Regions from separate parts of the Pseudomonas sp. KH_050 genome, predicted to be linked through region 1. Evidence: predicted binding sites of a transcription regulator. Region 1 holds the regulator's gene; each other region holds the start of a gene.
The links. Region 1 encodes sigma-54, which starts transcription at its own class of promoters, with help from an activator protein. Its sites were predicted from a motif close to ANTGGCATNNANNTTGCTNT; they were not measured.
Positions count from the first base shown of each region.

Region 2: the regulator sigma-54 is predicted to act here: its motif matches at 2,563-2,582, upstream of flgB (flagellar basal body rod protein FlgB).
Region 3: the regulator sigma-54 is predicted to act here: its motif matches at 2,144-2,163, upstream of AC3IUA_RS21150 (flagellar hook-length control protein FliK).

Region 1 is NZ_CM174478.1:1,108,073-1,114,695, forward strand. It holds partial or broken gene aspA (aspartate ammonia-lyase) at 208-351, shown strand; gene AC3IUA_RS05105 (HPr family phosphocarrier protein) at 398-673, opposite strand; gene rapZ (RNase adapter RapZ) at 689-1,546, opposite strand; gene ptsN (PTS IIA-like nitrogen regulatory protein PtsN) at 1,549-2,013, opposite strand; gene hpf (ribosome hibernation-promoting factor, HPF/YfiA family) at 2,026-2,334, opposite strand; gene AC3IUA_RS05125 (RNA polymerase factor sigma-54) at 2,452-3,945, opposite strand; gene lptB (LPS export ABC transporter ATP-binding protein) at 4,167-4,892, opposite strand; gene lptA (lipopolysaccharide transport periplasmic protein LptA) at 4,892-5,437, opposite strand; gene lptC (LPS export ABC transporter periplasmic protein LptC) at 5,424-5,996, opposite strand; gene AC3IUA_RS05145 (KdsC family phosphatase) at 6,005-6,529, opposite strand; gene AC3IUA_RS05150 (KpsF/GutQ family sugar-phosphate isomerase) at 6,529-6,623, opposite strand, start outside.
Region 2 is NZ_CM174478.1:1,582,101-1,588,723, forward strand. It holds gene flgA (flagellar basal body P-ring formation chaperone FlgA) at 1-425, opposite strand, end outside; gene AC3IUA_RS07260 (chemotaxis protein CheV) at 507-1,439, shown strand; gene cheR (protein-glutamate O-methyltransferase CheR) at 1,485-2,312, shown strand; gene flgB (flagellar basal body rod protein FlgB) at 2,626-3,033, shown strand; gene flgC (flagellar basal body rod protein FlgC) at 3,037-3,480, shown strand; gene flgD (flagellar hook assembly protein FlgD) at 3,496-4,218, shown strand; gene flgE (flagellar hook protein FlgE) at 4,249-5,577, shown strand; gene AC3IUA_RS07290 (hypothetical protein) at 5,565-5,852, opposite strand; gene AC3IUA_RS07295 (hypothetical protein) at 5,963-6,250, opposite strand; gene AC3IUA_RS07300 (peptidoglycan recognition protein family protein) at 6,247-6,623, opposite strand, start outside.
Region 3 is NZ_CM174478.1:4,651,246-4,657,868, forward strand. It holds gene fliM (flagellar motor switch protein FliM) at 1-144, opposite strand, end outside; gene fliL (flagellar basal body-associated protein FliL) at 154-651, opposite strand; gene AC3IUA_RS21150 (flagellar hook-length control protein FliK) at 830-2,086, opposite strand; gene AC3IUA_RS21155 (Hpt domain-containing protein) at 2,202-2,546, opposite strand; gene AC3IUA_RS21160 (SpoIIE family protein phosphatase) at 2,577-4,283, opposite strand; gene AC3IUA_RS21165 (STAS domain-containing protein) at 4,289-4,594, opposite strand; gene AC3IUA_RS21170 (hypothetical protein) at 4,814-5,194, opposite strand; gene fliJ (flagellar export protein FliJ) at 5,361-5,810, opposite strand; gene fliI (flagellar protein export ATPase FliI) at 6,012-6,623, opposite strand, start outside.

The DNA of each region.
Region 1 (6,623 bases):
AAGGCGTGTCACCCAGTGGGTGACGCGCTTTTTTTTTTTGTGTGTGGGGGGGGGAATTGAGGTGAGCCGGAAAAGATCGCAGCCTCGCTTCGCTCGACAGCTCCTACGGATTGGCGTTCACACCGGATGTGTGTCGGTCCCGGCTCATGTAGGAGCTGCCGCAGGCTGCGATCTTTTGATTTTGTTCAGGCTTGTTTTGATTCTCACACCGCCCTCAATCCGATCATTGGTTACCAAAAGGCAGCAGAGATCGCCAAGCAGGCCTATCAACAGGGGCGACCGGTTATCGATGTGGACACCGCATTCACTGATTTCACGACTGCTGTGCCCGAGCGCGGACCGGTCGGCGGGAGCAAGCTCCCTCGCCACAAAAAGCCCTCTGAACACAGATTGTGTACTACTCGCCTTCGTCAAAGTAGCGGTTGATCAGATCGACCAGTGCATCCAGCGCTTCCTGTTCTTGCTCGCCTTCAGTGGCCAGATGGATTTTGGTGCCTTTGCCAGCAGCCAGCATCATCATGGCCATGATGCTTTTGCCGTCGACCGTGGATTCGGGTGTGCGTCCTACTCTGATCGTGCAATCCTTGAACTGACCGGCGACTCCTACGAATTTGGCAGACGCCCGGGCATGCAGGCCCAACTTGTTGATGATTTCAATTTCCAGAGCGGGCATCGCGGTGTGGATCCTTTAGCTAAGGTCGCGGTGGCGAACCTGGACATTCTTCAGGGATTTTTGCAGGACCTGGCCCAGACGTTCGGTCAGGTAGACGGAGCGGTGATGCCCGCCGGTGCAGCCAATGGCGATGGTGACGTAGGCACGGTTGCTGGCGGCGAAACGAGGCAGCCACTTCATCAGGTACGTAGAGATATCCTGGAACATTTCTTCAACATCCGGTTGCGCGGCCAGATACTCGGCTACCGGCTGATCCAGCCCGGATTGCTCGCGTAGTTCGGGTTTCCAGTAGGGATTGGGCAGGCAACGCACGTCGAACACCAGGTCGGCATCGACCGGCATGCCACGCTTGAAGCCAAAGGACTCGACCAGAAACGCCGTCCCCGGCTCCGGCTGGTTCAACAGGCGCAGCTTGATGGTGTCACGCAGTTGATACAGGTTCAGGTTGGTGGTGTTGACCTTCAGGTCTGCAAGGTCGGCAATCGGCCCCAGCAGATTGGTTTCATCGCGAATGGCTTCGGCCAGCGAGCGCTGGGCATTGCTCAGCGGGTGGCGCCGACGGGTTTCCGAAAAGCGCTTGAGCAGGGTTTCTTCGTCGGCGTCCAGATACAGCACATCGCATTGGATGTGTCGGCTGCGCACTTCTTCGAGCAATTGCGGGAAGCGTGTCAGGTGACTGGGCAGGTTGCGCGCATCGATCGAGACGGCGACCAGCGGCTGCGCCAGTTCCGTGTGAATCAACGCGCGCTCGGCCAACTCCGGAAGCAGCCCGGCCGGCAGGTTATCGATGCAGTAATAGCCACTGTCCTCTAGTACATCGAGGGCGGTGCTTTTACCCGAGCCGGACCGGCCGCTGACGATGATCAAGCGCATGATTAACTACCGTTCTGCTCATCCAGGACAACCTGGTACAGGGCTTCATTGGTTAAGGCGCTGCGAAGTTTTTCGCGCACTTCCTTGCGGTCAAGCATGCTGGCTATCTGCCGAAGCAGTTCCAGGTGCGCATCGGTAGCGGCTTCCGGCACCAGCAGGACAAACAGCAGGTCGACCGGGGCGCCATCGATGGCGTCGAAATCTATGGGGGCGTCCAGGTGCATCAAGGCACTGATGGGCGAGGTGCAACCTTTGAGGCGGCAGTGGGGGATGGCGATGCCGTTGCCAAAACCGGTGGAACCGAGTTTTTCACGGGCAATCAGACTCTCGAATACATCTTGCATCTCCAGATCCGGCACTTCGCGGTGGATAAGGTTGGCAATTTGCTCGAGTGCGCGCTTTTTACTGCCGCCCGGCACGTTCACCAAAGAACGGCCGGGGGTCAGGATATTTTCAAGTCGGATCATGGGTTGGGAGTGTTAACGACCTGTTGCGCCCTGGAGGAGGCTCTGGGTCTTTTCCTTATGCTTTTTGAGTTGGCGATCCAGTTTGTCGGTGAGCAGGTCGATCGCAGCATACATGTCGTCATGTTCTGCGTTAGCGACCACTTCACCGCCGTGGATATGCAAGGTGGCTTCGATTTTCTGCTTCAGCTTTTCGACCGTCATCGTGACTTGCACGTTGGTGATCTTGTCGAAGTGCCTTTCCAGTCGGTCGAGTTTTTCGCCGATGTAGGTGCGCAGGGGTTCGGTCACTTCCAATTGGTGTCCACTGATGTTGACTTGCATACAGCTTCTCCTTCGTTGCCAGTGCATAAGGCGGCAGGCTGGCTTGCCTGCCACTAGGCTGTGTCCGAAAACTCACTGAGCTTCAGAACACACCCTGGAACGCTGTGGCGTGGCCCGTTACATCAACCGCTTGCGTTCGCTCGAAGGCGCGATTCCAAGGGATTCGCGGTACTTGGCGACGGTGCGGCGGGCTACCTGAATGCCTTGTGCCTCCAGTAAACCAGCGATCTTGCTGTCACTCAACGGCTTTTTCTGATTTTCCGCGGCAACCAGTTTTTTGATGATCGCGCGAATCGCTGTGGACGAGCATTCACCGCCTTCGGAGGTGCTGACGTGGCTGGAGAAAAAGTATTTCAGTTCGTAGATACCGCGCGGGGTATGCATGAATTTCTGGGTAGTCACCCGGGAAATCGTCGACTCGTGCATGCCGACTGCTTCGGCGATGTCATGCAGGACCAGCGGTTTCATCGCTTCATCGCCGTATTCGAGAAAGCCGCGCTGGTGCTCGACGATCTGGGTAGCGACTTTCATCAGGGTTTCATTACGGCTTTGCAGGCTTTTGATGAACCAGCGCGCTTCCTGCAACTGGTTACGCATGAAGGTGTTGTCGGCGCTGGTGTCGGCGCGGCGGACGAAACCGGCGTACTGCGGGTTGACCCGCAGGCGTGGCACGGACTCCTGATTCAGTTCCACCAGCCAGCGCTCGTTGTCCTTGCGCACGATCACGTCGGGGACGACGTATTCAGCTTCAGTTGACTCGATTTGCGAGCCAGGGCGCGGGTTGAGGCTTTGCACCAGTTCGATGATCTGCCGCAGTTCGTCTTCCTTGAGCTTCATGCGGCGCATCAGCTGGCTGTAATCGCGGCTGCCAAGCAGTTCGATGAAGTCCGTGACCAGGCGCTTGGCCTCGGCCAGCCAAGGGGTCTTGGCTGGCAGTTGACGCAGTTGCAGCAGCAGGCACTCGCCCAGGTTGCGCGCGCCGATACCGGCCGGCTCGAATTGCTGGATGCGATGCAGGACCGCCTCGATCTCGTCCAGTTCGATGTCCAGCTCCGGATCGAAGGCTTCGAGAATCTCCTCGAGGGTTTCGTCCAGGTAGCCCTGATTGTTGATGCAATCGATCAGCGTCACGGCAATCAGGCGATCGGTGTCGGACATCGGCGCCAGGTTCAGTTGCCAGAGCAAATGGCTCTGCAGGCTCTCGCCGGCGGATGTACGGGTGGTGAAATCCCACTCGTCGTCATCGTTGCTCGGCAGGCTGCTGGCGCTGGTCTGGTAAACGTCTTCCCAGGCGGTGTCGACCGGCAGTTCATTAGGAATGCGCTCGTTCCAGTCACCTTCCTCGAGGTTGTCCACCGTCGGGGCGGTTTCCTGATAGGAGGGTTCCTGAACATCGGCATTGGGTTTCTGCTCGATGTTGTCGGCCAGAGGGTCGGCGTTATCGAAGTCGTCGCCTTCTTCCTGGCGTTCGAGCATAGGATTGGACTCCAGGGCCTCCTGGATTTCCTGTTGCAGGTCCAGGGTCGACAATTGGAGCAGGCGGATGGCCTGTTGCAGCTGCGGTGTCATCGTCAGCTGCTGGCCCATTCTCAAGACTAGCGATGGTTTCATGGCAGGGGCTTAACACCTTATTCGCCGGCGCGCATGCGCCATCCACTACAGGGCGCCGGAGCGCCAAACATAAGCAAATTATATGCCTGAAACTGCAGTGTTTGCCTAGAGCGCTGTAACAATAAAAATTAACAAGGTTTCATTGACATCGGCGCTCTGACGATAGCTGAAATCGTCCAGAGTGCTTTTGAGGTGCCTGCGTCAACCAAACCGCTCAATGCTTACAGGCGGAACTCATGCCCCAGATAGACTTCCTTCACCAGTTCGTTGGCCAGGATGGTCTCGGAGTCGCCTTCGGCGATCAGTTGACCGTCGTTGACGATGTAGGCAGTCTCGCAGATATCCAGGGTTTCACGGACGTTGTGGTCGGTGATCAGAACGCCGATACCCTTGGCCTTCAAGTGATGAATGATCTGCTTGATATCGCCTACCGAAATCGGGTCTACGCCGGCGAAAGGTTCGTCGAGCAGGATGAATTTCGGCGCGGTAGCCAGTGCGCGGGCGATTTCCACTCGGCGACGTTCGCCACCGGACAGGCTCATGCCGAGGTTGTCGCGGATGTGGTGAATATGGAATTCCTGCAGCAGGCTTTCCAGCTCCTGGCGACGCCCGGCCTTGTCGAGTTCCTTGCGGGTCTCGAGGATGGCCATGATGTTGTCGGCGACCGATAGTTTGCGGAAGATCGACGCTTCTTGCGGCAGATAACCGATGCCGGCCCGTGCGCGACCGTGCATCGGTTGGTGGCTGACGTCCAGATCATCGATCAATACCCGACCCTGATCGGCCTGGACCAGGCCGACGATCATGTAGAAACAGGTGGTCTTGCCGGCGCCGTTCGGACCGAGCAGGCCGACGATCTGACCGCTGTCGATCGACAGGCTGACGTCGCGCACGACCTGGCGGCTCTTGTAGCTCTTGGCCAGATGCTGAGCTTTCAGAGTTGCCATTACGGGGCCTTTTGCTCGTCGGTTTTCTTCTTCGGCTGGATCACCATATCGATCCGCGGACGGGGCGCGGTCACCGTAGTGCCGGTGGCGCGACCGGCATTGGCAACCTGGCGCTTGGTGTCGTAGACGATTTTTTCGCCTTCGGTGGTGTTGCCTTCGTTGATCACTTTGGCCTTGTCGATCAGCACGACGCGATCTTGCGAAGCGTGGTACTGGATGGTCACGGCATAGGCCTTGACCGGCTCGGTATCGCCAGGCTTCTGCAGCTGTTCGAAGTAAGCCAGGTTGCCGACGGAGGTGACCACGTCGATCTCGCCCGAAGCTGCGCGGGTGATGGTCACGGTGTTGCCGGTGATCTTCATCGAACCCTGGGTGATGATCACATCGCCCTTGTAAGTGGCAATGCCTTGCTTGTCATCCAGTTGGGCGTCGTCGGCCTGAATGCGGATTGGTTGCTGGCTATCAGTCGGCAGAGCCCAGGCGCTCGCGCTTCCCAGTGCTGCGCTCAGGCTGAGCAAAATAGGGAGGGTTTTAACGAGACTCATACTGTCCTCTTACGTTCGATAGCAGGTGTATCCTGCTCTCTTTCAAATACGCTTTCATGCCCTTGCCAGTCGACACGCCACCAGCGCCGTCGATTCTAACGGCTTGCTCGGTTTGCGCATATTGCTTCTGAGGGAATACGGTCATGCGACTACTGGTAATAATCGTCGCACGGTTTTTCTCGTCGGTACGTGCGATACGTACCGAGTCGATCAGTTCGACTTCGGTGCCGCCAGGATTGACCTCGCCACGCTCACTCTGGACGTGCCAGGGGTAAGCCGTGCCGCGATACAGGTTCAGGTCGGGTTTGGTCAGCAACGTCACGTCGGTTGCTTTCAGGTGTTCGACTTTGTCGGCAGTCATTTCGTACTGCAACTTGCCGTCGGGCAGGAACTGCACGCTGTGGGCGTTGAGGGCGTAGTAGTCAATGGCAGTTGCATCGACGACCGCCGTCGGCCGCTCCATGAAGCGTTGCGGGCTGATGTTCCAGTAGCCCACGGCCGCAAACACTGCGGCAATGGCTGCGAACATCAAAATGTTACGAACTTTTTTACTCAGCATAGGTGGCTCTACAGGTAAGCGGCGTTGGCTGCTTCAAGATTGCCTTGGGCGCGCAGGATCAACTCGCAAAATTCGCGTGCAGCCCCTTCGCCGCCACGGGCCTGGGTAATGCCGTGTGCATGTTCGCGGACAAAGCTGGCAGCGCTGGCGACTGCCATGCCCAGGCCTACGCGACGAATCACCGGCAGGTCGGGCAGGTCGTCACCGAGGTAGGCGACTTGTTCATAGCTTAGGTTGAGTTGAGCAAGAAGCTCGTCGAGTACCACCAGTTTGTCTTCGCGGCCCTGATATAAATGAGGGATTCCGAGATTTTTCGCCCGGCGCTCGACCACCGGGGTTTTTCGGCCGCTGATAATAGCCGTCTGCACGCCCGTTGCCATCAGCATTTTGATGCCCTGGCCGTCGAGCGTGTTGAACGTCTTGAACTCGCTGCCGTCTTCGAGAAAGTACAGGCGGCCATCGGTCAGCACGCCGTCGACGTCGAAAACCGCCAGTTTGATGTTTTTGCCGCGTTGCAAAAGATCGGTGCTCATTACATTACTCCCGCACGCAGCAAGTCGTGCATATTCAGGGCGCCAACCGGCCGGTCATCGGCATCGACCACCACCAGGGCGTTGATTTTATTGT
Region 2 (6,623 bases), 470 kb from region 1:
ATTCCCGTACGTTTCAGCGGGCGGGTGGCGGTGACAATTTCTCGAAACAGGCGCACTTGAGCGGGGACGAACACCGTCCAGGGCGAGGCGCCATCGCATCGCACCCGCACGGTAACGCGACCCAACGGCTGGGCCGGACTCTCCAGAGTCGCTGTCAATTCCTTGTCGCACATCGGCATGCGCAGGCGTGGGTCGAGTTGGTTGACCTGGATTTCATAGCGTCCTGCGGTTTGGCTGGTTGCCAGATAATCTTCGACGGTGAATTCAAGAAAGCCCTGAGTGACGCCGATAAGCAGATCAGGCAAGGTAACCGAATCAGCAAGGGCAGGGCTGCCAAGGTTGAAAAAACACAACGCGGACAGCGCGCAAAGCAATTTGCGGTACTGTGCTGTGAGACGTCGGAAAAATGTCGTATGTGCATTCATAAGAGTTAAAAAGCAAGCGCCGTGCCGTTTAGTGATGAATGTGCGTCGCAACACACTTAGCGTTGGTGTAGGAGTCTGGGCATGGCTGGTGTAATGGATTCGGTAAACCAGCGCACGCAACTGGTGGGGCAGAATCGCCTTGAGCTGTTGTTGTTCCGTCTCGACGGCCAACAGCTGTATGGGATCAACGTGTTCAAGGTTCGCGAGGTGCTGCAATGCCCGAAGCTGACCCTGCTGCCCAAGTCCAGTCCTGTCGTGTGTGGTGTGGCGAATATTCGCGGGGCGACCATTCCGATCCTGGATCTGGCAATGGCCACCGGTTCCGGTCGATTGCTCGATCAGAGCAATCCCTTCGTGATCATCACGGAGTACAACACCAAGACCCAGGGGTTTCTGGTCAGGTCGGTGGAGCGCATCGTCAACATGAACTGGGAGGAGATCCATCCGCCACCCAAGGGCACCGGGCGCGATCATTACTTGACGGCGGTGACCCGGGTCGACAATCAGTTGGTCGAAATCATCGATGTCGAGAAGGTCCTGGCTGAAGTGGCGCCGACCTCGGAAGCCATTTCGGTCGGCGTGGTAGACGTTGACACCCGGCACAAGGCGGTTTCACTGCGGGTGCTGACGGTCGACGACTCGTCGGTGGCGCGCAAGCAGGTCTCGCGTTGTCTGCAAACGGTTGGAGTTGAAGTCGTGGCGTTGAACGACGGCCGGCAGGCGCTGGACTACCTGCGCAAGCTGGTCGACGAGGGCAAGAAGCCGGAAGAAGAGTTTCTGATGATGATTTCCGACATCGAAATGCCAGAAATGGACGGTTACACCCTTACGGCCGAGATCCGCAACGACCCTCGCATGCAAAAGCTACATATCATCCTGCATACTTCGTTGTCAGGAGTGTTCAATCAGGCGATGGTGAAGAAGGTCGGTGCCGATGACTTCCTTGCCAAATTTCGTCCTGATGACCTGGCATCCCGGGTAGTCGACCGGATCAAAACAGCAGACATCAGCTAGGGGCGTCTGCCCCTGGTGGTCAACACGATTTAAGAGGCGGCATCTTTGTCTACGGGTAATTTGGATTTCGAACAGTTCCGGGTCTTCCTGGAAAAAGCCTGTGGCATTTTGCTCGGTGAAAACAAGCAGTATCTGGTGTCGAGCCGTCTCAATAAACTGATGGAGCAGCAAGGCATCAAATCCTTGGGTGAGCTGATTCAACGTATTCAGACCCAACCGCGCAGTGGATTGCGCGAGATGGTGGTGGACGCCATGACCACCAACGAAACCCTGTGGTTTCGCGACACCTACCCGTTCGAGGTGCTGAAAAACAAGGTGCTGCCGGAGGCGATCAAGGCCAGTCCGGGTCAGCGCCTTCGCATCTGGTCGGCGGCCTGCTCGTCGGGGCAGGAGCCTTATTCGCTGTCCATGTCGATCGATGAATTTGAGCGGACCAGCCTGGGCCAGCTGAAAATGGGGGCGCAAATCGTTGCCACGGATTTGTCCGGCACCATGCTCAACAACTGCAAGACTGGCGAGTACGATAGCCTGGCCATTGGCCGCGGTCTCTCTGCGGAGCGCCTGCAACGTTACTTCGATCCGAAAGGACCGGGGCGTTGGGCGATCAAGGCACCGATCAAGAGCCGGGTTGAGTTTCGTTCGTTCAACCTGCTGGACAGCTACGCCGGCCTGGGCAAGTTCGACATCGTGTTCTGCCGCAACGTGCTGATCTACTTCTCCGCCGAGGTGAAGAAGGACATTCTGCTGCGGATTCACAGCACACTGAAGCCGGGCGGTTATCTGTTCCTTGGCGCTTCTGAGGCGCTCAATGGCTTGCCGGATCATTACCAGATGGTTCAGTGCAGCCCGGGGATCATTTACCAGGCGAAGTGATGGGTTGGCTAGACCAAAACGGGAGTCCTAAGAGGCTCCCGTTTTTTGGCCGGCAGAAAAGCAAAGATCGCAGCCAGCTCCTACGACGACCGCATATCCCTGTAGGAGCTGCCGAAGGCTGCGATCTTTTTGGCGGCCATCCACCTTCTCCAAACGGCAGAAAAGCGGCGGCGACGGAGATCAGTTGCCGCTTTTCTGGCATTGCCACCTTGCCGATGCCTCCAAAGCCCCGGTTTACGGGGTTTTTTGAACTGGCACGACGCTTGCTATGTTCATCGTACGAAAAAACCGGTTACCCAAAGGTCACCCCGATATGAGCATCAGCTTCGATAAAGCGCTCGGTATCCATGAAAAGGCTCTGGGCTTCCGAGCTCAGCGTGCCGAAGTTCTGGCCAACAACATCGCCAACGCCGATACCCCGAACTACAAGGCTCGGGATCTGGATTTCGCTGCCGTGCTTGCCGCGCAGAATGAAAAGACCAAGAGCGGCTCCTTCGCGTTGAACATGACCAATAACCGTCATATCGAAGCCGAAGGCCTGGGCAATGGCGACGAGTCGCTGCTGTATCGCACGCCGATGCAACCGTCGATCGACCAAAACACCGTGGACGCTCAGCTTGAGCAATCGAACTACGCGGAAAACTCGGTGAACTTCCAGGCCAGTTTCACCCTGCTCAACAGCAAATTCAAAGGGCTGATCTCAGCCCTGCGCGGAGAGTAATCCATGTCCCTAGCCAGTGTTTTTAATATTGCCGGTAGTGGCATGAGCGCTCAAACCACGCGTTTGAACACCGTCGCCAGTAACATCGCCAACGCCGAGACCGTGTCGTCGAGCATCGACCAGACCTACCGCGCTCGTCATCCGGTGTTCGCCACCATGTTCCAGAACAGCCAGAGTGGCGGCAGCGATTCGCTGTTCCAGAACCAGGATACGGCGGGCCAGGGCGTGCAGGTGTTGGGCGTGGTCGAAGACCAAAGCAACCTCGATGCGCGCTACGAGCCCAATCACCCGTCTGCTGATGCCAAGGGTTATGTCTACTACCCGAACGTCAACGTGGTCGAGGAAATGGCTGACATGATTTCTGCCAGTCGTTCGTTTCAGACCAACGCCGAAATGATGAACACCGCCAAAACCATGATGCAGAAGGTCCTGACTCTCGGTCAGTGATAAGGGGCGACTCAGATGAGTGTTACCGATTCCACCAGTGGCGCGAGCCTTGGCGATATTCTCAACAACACCACGAAAAAGACTAAGTCAACTTCCGACGAGCTGGCGGCGGCGGCCAGCAGCACGGCTGGCAGTAAAGCGTTGGGCAAGGACGCTTTCCTGCAATTGCTGGTGACCCAGCTGAAAAACCAGAACCCGCTGGAGCCGCAGGACAACGGGGCGTTCGTCGCGCAACTGGCGCAGTTCAGCAGTCTGGAAGGCATTACCACGCTGAACGACTCGGTAACTTCCCTGGCCGGCAGTTACAAGTCGTCCCAGGCTTTGCAGGCTTCATCGCTGGTCGGCCGCTCGGTGATCGTGCAGACCGACTCCGCAGTGATCGACCCGGCCAAAGGTCTCACCGGCTCGGTCGCCCTGGGGGCTTCGGTGACCAATGCCACAGTGACCATCACTGACAAAGATGGCAAAACAGTCAAAACCATTGAACTGGGTGCCCAGTCGGCCGGCAATGCCGACTTCGTCTGGGATGGTGTTGACGATAAGGGCGTCAAGGTCGAGCAGGGGACCTACACCTTCAAGGCGACCACCAAGACCGACGAGGGCACGACGGCATTGCTCACTTATCTGCCGGCGACCGTCAACAGCGTGTCCCTGAGCCAGACGGGTGGCGAGATGATGCTCAACCTCGCTGGCCTGGGCAGTATTGCCCTGTCCAAAGTTCAAACTATTGGTCTATAGAGCCGGTTAACGCGGCACAAGGAGTGAAATATGTCTTTCAATATTGGCCTCAGCGGGCTCTATGCAGCCAACAAGCAACTGGACGTTACCGGCAATAACATCGCCAACGTCGCCACCACCGGCTTCAAATCTTCCCGCGCGGAGTTCGAGGACGTGTACTCCTCAACTAAGCTGGGTACCGGTAGCAAAACCGTCGGCGGCGGCGTCAATCTGGCCAACGTTTCCCAGCAGTTTGGCCAGGGTGAGGTCAATGGTTCCGGCGGTATGCTGGACATGGGGATCCAGGGCGGCGGCTTTTTTGTCCTGAATGACAATGGCTCGCGCAGCTACACCCGTGCCGGTACTTTCCAGCGCGACAAGGAAGGCTACGTCACCACCTCCGACGGCTCTGCTCGCCTGCAGGGTTATGGTGTAGATGCCAATGGCAAGGTCATCAAAGGCGTGCTGACCGATTTGCGGATCAACCTGTCGAACCTGCCGCCCAAGGCTTCAAGCACGGTTGACTCCAGCAGCAACCTCAAGTCGACCAGCGACGTTATCGATCAGGTGGCCAAGCCGTTCGATCCCAAAGACCTGTCGAGCTTCACTTCTCAGTTCACCACCCTCATCTACGATACCCAGGGCAATTCGCACCCGATGGATCAGTATGTGGTCAAGACCGGTGCCAACACCTGGCAGACCTATACCCTGATCGATGGTCGTAATCCGGACGGCACGCCTGTGACCGGCACCGGCGCTGTCGCGCCAGTGCCTTCGACCATGTCTTTCGATTCTTCTGGAACGCTGACGGGCATCGTTACTCCACCCAGCACCGTATCCAATACCAAGCTGACAATTCCAGGGACCGGGACTGGAGCCTGGATGCCCGGCGCGATGATCAACGGTGTATGGGCATCGAACGGGGCTGCGGCCAACCCGGACGGTATTGGCATCAACATGGCGAATATCACCCAGTACAACTCGGTGACCTACCGTAATCCTCCTATTACGGACGGTTACGCCACGGGCGAAATCACCGGGCTGAAGATTGATGGCAGCGGTGTCTTGTTCGCCAACTTCAGCAACGATCAGAGCCAGGCGATCGGGCAGATCTCCCTGGCCAGCTTCAACAATGAGCAAGGTCTGCAACCGGCTGGCGGCACCAGCTGGAAAGAAACCTTCGCCTCAGGCCAGCCGGGCTTTGATGCACCTGAGGTCGGTACCCTGGGATCGATCGTTGCCAATGCTCTGGAAGGTTCCAACGTCAACCTGACCAACGAACTGGTGGACTTGATCAAGGCGCAAAGTAATTACCAGGCCAACGCCAAGACCATCTCCACCCAAAGCACCATCATGCAGACCATCATTCAGATGACCTGATGCTGGATGGCTGACTCGCTGCAAAAAGAGCCCCTCGCAAGAGGGGTTTTTTTATGGGTGTCCGCAATCCCCTCGTAGGAGCTGCCGCAGGCTGCGATCTTTTGATCTTGGCGATTGTGCTGTCCGCCGAAAAGATCGCAGGCTGCGCCTGCGCCTGCGCCTGCGCCAGCGCCGACCGCATGCACCCGGGCGCAATGCCAGACAGTGGTGAAGATCCAGTGAGGGAGCGGAATTTCTTCAGGCAAAAGAAAACCCCCGACAAGCCAGAGGCCCATCGGGGGTTTCGAGTAAGCGCCTCGCGGCGCCTACCGGTTCAGCTTATTGGTACTGCGACTGACCGTGCCCTCTGGCTCACATTATGTGAAAGTCCGCTTCCGTGATGACTCTATTTCTTTCTGCACATCTCAATGTCGCTCTGTGTTTTCAATTCAGTGTCGACTCCAAGCCGATACCTGCAGTAGTCGATGATCCACCTTCGTTCCTCATCCGTGAGACGTTCGACTTGCCTGATCTCACCATCATTGGCGTGGATGTTGTAAAACTTCATCTGAAACGTCGGGTGTTTTTTGATGAACAAAATGGTCTCAATATCGCCATCTTCAAGGGCTTCGTAGTAGCCGACGTAGAGCACAGCCAGCACCGCCAACACTGCAGCAATCAATAGCTTTTTCATTCCTGCGGCGCCGGTGGAGGCAAAAGCTGGGTCTTGGTTCTAAGATTTCTCACCAACTCCATCCCAATATTACCGGGACAGATTTTTCCTTCGGAAGCCTGCCCTGGGTACTCCCTATGACCACCAAAATGCTTGATAACGAACACGCTTTTCAGCGAATCGATCAAGTGCATCAGTGCGACAATTTGAGCAGCCGGAATCACGTTTGTGGTGCTGTAGCCAATGCTATCGAGGGCGACGCGCCCCTTGGCGACCCAGTCGCCCCCCTCGTCCGGTGTTGTCAGGTTTTCCAGTAGTACTATACCGATCAGCCCAGTGTTGAACTTCAAAACGCTCGAACCCTGAAGCCGGATGTCGCGACCTTCGAATATCT
Region 3 (6,623 bases), 3.1 Mb from region 1:
GCGGACGATGCGATCCTGGCTGGTCAGGTCATAACTTTTGACACTGCCGGGCTCGGCAGCGTTGTCGGTCTGTACCAGACCGTCGTCGACACCATGCAACAGCGCATCGATCTCATCCTGGGACAGCAGGTCCTGCACGGCCATGTCGTGTTCCTACTGCAGTACGAAGTTAGTAAAGAGCAACTGCTCGACCACCACTTTGCCCACTTCTTTCTGCGCCACTTCCTGCACGCTGGCAGTTGCCTTCTGGCGCAGCATCTCCTGGCCGACCGGGGTCGCCAGGGCTTCGAAGCTTTGCCCGGAGAAGAGCATGACCAGGTTGTTGCGAATCACCGGCATGTGGATTTTCAGCGCATCCAGATCGGCCTGATTACGCGCCAGCAGGGTGATGCTCACCTGCATGTAGCGCTGACGGCCGTTGTGGTTGAAGTTGGCGACGAAGGCCGGGGCCATCGACTCATAGATCGCCGCGGGCTTGATGAGGCTGACGACATCGGCAGGGGCTTCAGGCTTGCTCTTGGCGCTGTGCATGACGTACCAGGTCGCCCCGATTGACACACCGATAACCAGCAGCAAAGCCAGAACGATCAGCAGAATAAGCTTGAGTTTGCCTTTCCCGGCGGGGTCTTTTACTGCTTCGCTCTTCGCCATGCCAATAATCCGTCACTATTCGGGTTTTCACAGTCGCACGGCAAGGCAAGAGCAAGTGTTATGCCAGAGTTGTCTGTAGGGAAAAGGATCGGGTGGGGGTGTGAAGTAAAGATCGCAGCCTCGCTACGCTCGACAGCTCCTACGGGCTGCGATCTTTTCACAGACGCCGCAAATTCAATCAGGCGTAATAATCCACCGCACTGGAACCCAATACTGTGGTGCTGGTGGCGGCCACTTCGGCGACTGTCATCGGCAATTCTTCATCCACCGAATCCAGGCGACCACCGCTGGCGCCGGTTCGCCCGCCCTGCCCCTGCTGAGCCTGTTCCTGACCCTGCCAGCCACGGGACTGATCGGACACGTTGACGTCGACCTGGCCCATACCCTGTTGGCTGAACATCTCGCGCAAGCGGTACATCTGCCCTTCGAGTGCTTCGCGGACTACCGCGTGACCGCTCATGAAGGTCACCTGGGTCTGCTGATCGGCAGCCATGTTCACCCGAATATCCAGACGCCCCAGCTCGGCCGGCTGCAGCTGAATATCGGCCGACTTGAGGTTGGCGCTGGACAGGTACATGACCCGGTTGACTACCTCTTCGGTCCAGCCACTTTGATGCATCGCCAACGGTTGATTCACCGGCAGCGTGTTGGCGGTTTTTGGCGTGGCGGCCTGGGTCAATGCCGCCAGACGGTTGGCGAAGTCATCGACCCGGGTATCGCTGGCGGCAGTTGTCAGGTCTTTGAGGCCATCATCGATCAAGCCACTAAAGGCCTTGTCCGTGCCCTGCTCGGTACCGCCGGTATCGGCCTGCTCCAGCATGCCCGCCAGCGCATTGGTGAAGTTCTGCGCCGGGGTCGGTTCGGCCGCAGGCGCAGCCGCCTTGCCTTGAGCCTGACTGGACGCCGAGACATGCCCGCTCTGCTCGAGGGCCAGACGTACCGCCGGCAACGCATCAAGTGGATCGGCTTCAGGGTCGAAATCGGCATCGACCGGTACCGCCGAGGCGGCCAACGGCGCCTCAACCGCAGCAACAGCCGCCGGCGTGGGCACCACTGCCTGCATCAGTGCCGGGGCCAGGGCCGGATCAACGGCAACCATGTCGGTCAGCGGGGCATCGGTCGCAGCCCCAGCGTCGCTGACGAGCTTATCGTCCGCCTCGACTGCTTGATCGCCAGGCAAGGCATTGCCGCTATCGGCAACTGCCGGCTGCGGGGCGGCAGCCTTATCAGTGGCCGCGCCCTGCTGGTCGCGCAGCGGTTTTGCCGATCCCTCTCCCGCCGCGACAGGCTTGTTCATCGCCTCTTTGGCAAGCACCTGGGAAAAATGTGCAGGCTTATCCCCAGCCCCGGCAACGGTTGCCTGGTTATTGGCAGTCGCGGCCTGAGGCTTGGCCGTGGTCGCGGCCTGAAGAAGCATGTTTGGGGCGAGGGGCATAAAACGGTCTCCAGTGCACTGGGGGCGTTGGCACGGTTGCAAGCTAACCAGCAAGGTAGAGCAAAGGTCGAGCCAGGTTCGCTCGGTGGAGACGAAAACCGCCCGGCGGCAGTTTTCAACATTGGAAGCGCTGGCGCTCTTCTTTGAACAGAGGCCGAACTATAGCGAATTCGCCGTCAATCTCGGCGACCAGCTTTTTGATACCGCCCAGCAACGGTTCTTTGGCTCGCTGCTCAAGTTGATGGCACAACTCGGCGAGACGGATAGCGCCCATATTGCTGCTGCTGCCTTTGAAGCTATGGGCCGTGATGATGAGCTGATAGGCATCACTGGCTTTATGCAGCAATCGCAAGCGCTCTTCGGAATCTGCAAGAAAGGTATCCAGCAACAGCGGATACTCGTCTTCCATGACTTCGCGCAATGCGCTCAGCACCTCGTGGTCTAGATGGATCTCAGCCACTTGTTCACTCCCTGATCAAGAATTTGGAGATTATGCCAGAGCCTCCCATGAAAACTCCACGCAGGCACTTCGACCATCGTCGGACCAGCTCGCGCTATGGCTCAATTGGCGAACCAAACCAAGGCCACGCCCTGACAAACGATCGACATCCACGGGCCTGGCCATCACTCGCTGCACATCAAAGCCTTCGCCACTGTCTTCGACCCGAACCACCAGGCATCCGCCCTCGCCCCTCGGCGCCACCTGCAAATGCACGCGCACGTAACCCTCTTGCAGTTGGTCCAGACGCGCATTGCGCTGCTGGTAGTAGTGCGCAAAACCGCGGGCATCGCGCTTGATGCTCGAGTCCAACCCCAACACGCCGTGCTCCAGGGCATTGGAATAGAGTTCGGCCATTACACTGTAGAGCGCGCCGCTTTGCCCCCGCAGGCCATGCACCTCAAGCAACAACTGCAACAAATAAGGCAATGGATTGAAACGTTTGAGGGTGGCTGCGCGAAACTCGAAACTCACCGACCAATCCAGCGGGCACGACTGGCCACTGTCGGAATAGATCATCACCGGCCGGGTCATCTGGTCGGCCTCCAGCAGGCTCACCTCGACCATGCTCACATCGTCACGCGCCTCACCGCGAAAATCCCTCAGCGCCTGTTCGATCTCCTCGAACAATCGATCTGGCTGGCGATTGGCGGCAAACACCTGCCGCAAGCGCTCGACGCCAAATAACTGTTCACTCGCATCACAGGTATCGATCACCCCGTCCGACAGCAGGAAGATCCGGTCTCCAAGTGCCATGGGCAAGACTTCGGTCCGATCATCGAAGTCTTGCGCGCCGAGGATGCCCAAAGGTAAATGCTGCGAAAGCAGCGGTGTGCGTTCACCCGTGGCGATGCAATGCAGGTAACCATCCGGCATCCCGCCATTCCAGACCTCCACCGCACGGCGCTGAAAACTCAGGGACAGCAGAGTCGCGCAGCAAAACATATCCACCGGCAGGATGCGCTTGAGCTTGGCATTCATCTCGCGCAGGGTTTCCGACAGGCCGTAGCCCTTGGCGGTCATGCCATAAAAGACTTCCGCCAACGGCATGGCACCGACCGCGGCCGGCAAGCCATGGCCGGTGAAATCGCCCAGCAGCACGTGCATATCGCCCGCCGGGGTGAATGCCGCGAGCAGCAAATCGCCATTGAACAGTGCATAAGGCGATTGCAGGTAACGAATGTTCGGCGCGCTCAGGCAGCCGGAATGCGCCACCTTGTCGAACACTGCCTTGGCCACCCGCTGCTCGTTGAGCAAGTAATCATGGTGCCGGGCAATCTGGTCGCGCTGCTCGAGCACCGTCGCCTGCAGTCTGCGCAAACGGTCCATGGCCTTGATCTTGGCCGCCAGAATCACCTGGTTATACGGCTTTGCCAGAAAGTCGTCGCCGCCGGCCTCCAGGCAGCGGGCCAGGGCTTCGCTTTCGGTCAGGGAGGTCAGGAAGATGATCGGCACCAGGGTTTCGCCGGCCAATTGCTTGATCCGGCGCGCCGCCTCGAAACCGTCCATCACCGGCATCATGGCGTCCATCAACACCAGTTGCGGGCGCTGCTGCTCGAACAGCGCCAGCGCTTCGGCGCCGTTGCTGGCGGTCAGCACGGCATGCCCCTGGCGCCGGACGATGGTCGACAGCAGCAGCCGATCGGCCGCACTGTCTTCGGCGATCAGCACCGTCAGCGCTTCGAACCCCGATTGCATGGCGATCAACTGATGTCGAAGAGTTTGTCGAAATTGGAGATGGCGAGGATCTTGCGCACGTCCGAGCTGCTATTGATCACTTTCACGTCGGAGCGTTCTCCACCGGCATGATCACGCAACAACAACAGCATGCCCAGCGCCGAGCTGTCGAGATAGGTTGCTTCCTTCAAGTCCACTACAACCGCACTGGGTGCCTGGATGAAACGCTCGTAGCAGTCGCGAAACTCCTGATGCTTGCCAAAATCAAAGCGACCCTTGATCGAAATCGTGAGTTTTTGCCCGTCCGGTGACACTTCTGATTCAACCGACATGATAATGCTTCCTTGTCATTGGCAACCTGTACAAGGTTTAGCATCCTACAGCCTCACGGGCAACAGGCCGCTAGTCCAAAGTCGTAATGTCGCCCCCATAACTCTGAAATATTCCCTTCTTTGCTTCGCAAAACGCCCCGCTACGCGGTTAATCACAGTCTGGCCGGGGACGATGCGGTCCTTGACGGAACGATTGCACTGGACTTCGAGGCGCGCAATTCAGCCGATGACCTCGATGAACAGGGACTCGTAATCCAGCTTCCTGGCGCCATCGGATTTTTTCAGTTGATAGGAAAACTCCACCTGGACCCTGGCCAGATGCTTGAGAGTGGCGTAAGGGACCAGCAGCTCGACGATGCTTGGAACTTCTTTGACCGGCGCTTCGATATTGAAGTAGACAGGAGCCCCATTTGCCGGTGTGCCGCGCACGCTCACGTCGATGATGTCGGCGGGCGTGTAGCCATCCCCGATGGCCACGACTTGCACGGTCGCGGCCTTGCCGTCCAGCTCATTCAGATGGAGTTCACCGCGCCGGGATTCCTTTAAGAGGGGGTGATCGAGGAAGGCACTGATTGAGGAAGCAGACGCTTGAGAAGGCATGGGAAACTCCTGTAGGGATCTGGCTTACGGAGTTATTCAATCCTCAAGCAGGGAGGCTGGCTACTGTCAGAACTAACAGGTGGAAGGCATGAAGCGCGGAAAAACATAACCGTCTGTCAGAAACCAGGACCTGACGAAGCCGGTGGCTCACCTGCGCAAAACCGCCTCAGTACTGATCCTTGCGCGGCATGCGTTGCGACAACTCATCCAGCAACTTCTGCTCGCGCTTGTCTTCCAGCTGTCGCGCCTCGTCGATATAGCGCTGAACCAGCTTGCGCAAGCCCTCGACCCGCGCATAGGCCTGTTGCCAGGTATCCCGGGCCTTGTTCAGGTTGTTCTGGTGCCAGGCCAGGCTTTGCCGCTGCTGGCCGACCGCGGTTTCCAGCTGGTTGAGGAAGTGCTGGTAATTCATCAGCCATTGCCCGGACACCCCCTGGCTGCCGCGCTCGATCCATTGCTGCTGGTATTCGCCGCGAAAGCGTTCCAGGTCTCCCAGCTTGCTTTCGGCCAGGCAGACCTGGCCCTGAAAGTGCCCCAGACGCTGGGCGGCGTTGCGCTCGGCGCGTTCGGCCATGTCGACCACTGGCGCCAGACGCGCCGCACGGCTCTGGGCCATGGCCTAATACCAACCAGACAAGGCGACACGCGACCTGTAGCAGCTGCCGCCAGGCTGCGTCCGACTGCGCAGCAGTCGTAAAATCAAGCGCTGCGGTGTTTCAGGCGAGCCGTGCAAGCAGGTCTGGCGCCTGCTGCGCAGTCGGACGCAGGCTTCGCCAGCTGCTACAAGTACGCGCCACAGGTATCGGGCCATGGCGCGTTAACCGCCGACCGCGGGGGCGAATACCGAGGCGAGATGGGCCACGCTCTCGCCCTGGCTGATGTTGTCGTTCAAGCCCTGGCGCAGATAGGTGACCATGGCGGGCTGCAAGGCAATGGCCATATCGGTTTCCCGATCGCCGCCAGGCACATAGGCGCCGACGCTGATCAGGTCACGGCTTTGCTGGTAGCGCGACCAGAGCTGTTTGAAGTGTTGCGCGCGCTGCATGTGTTCGGCGCTGACCACCGACGGCATGACCCGGCTGATGGAGGCTTCGATATCGATGGCCGGGTAGTGCCCCTCTTCCGCCAGGCGCCGCGACAACACGATGTGACCGTCAAGCACACCCCGTGCAGAGTCGGCGATCGGGTCCTGCTGGTCGTCGCCTTCCGAGAGCACGGTATAGAACGCAGTGATCGAACCACCGCCCGCCTCGGCGTTACCGGCGCGCTCCACCAGTTTCGGCAGTTTGGCGAACACCGAAGGCGGATACCCCTTGGTCGCCGGCGGCTCGCCGATGGCCAGGGCGATTTCCCGCTGGGCCTGGGCGAAACGGGTCAGCGAATCCATCAGCAACAGGACATTCTTGCCCTTGTCGCGAAAGTATTCGGC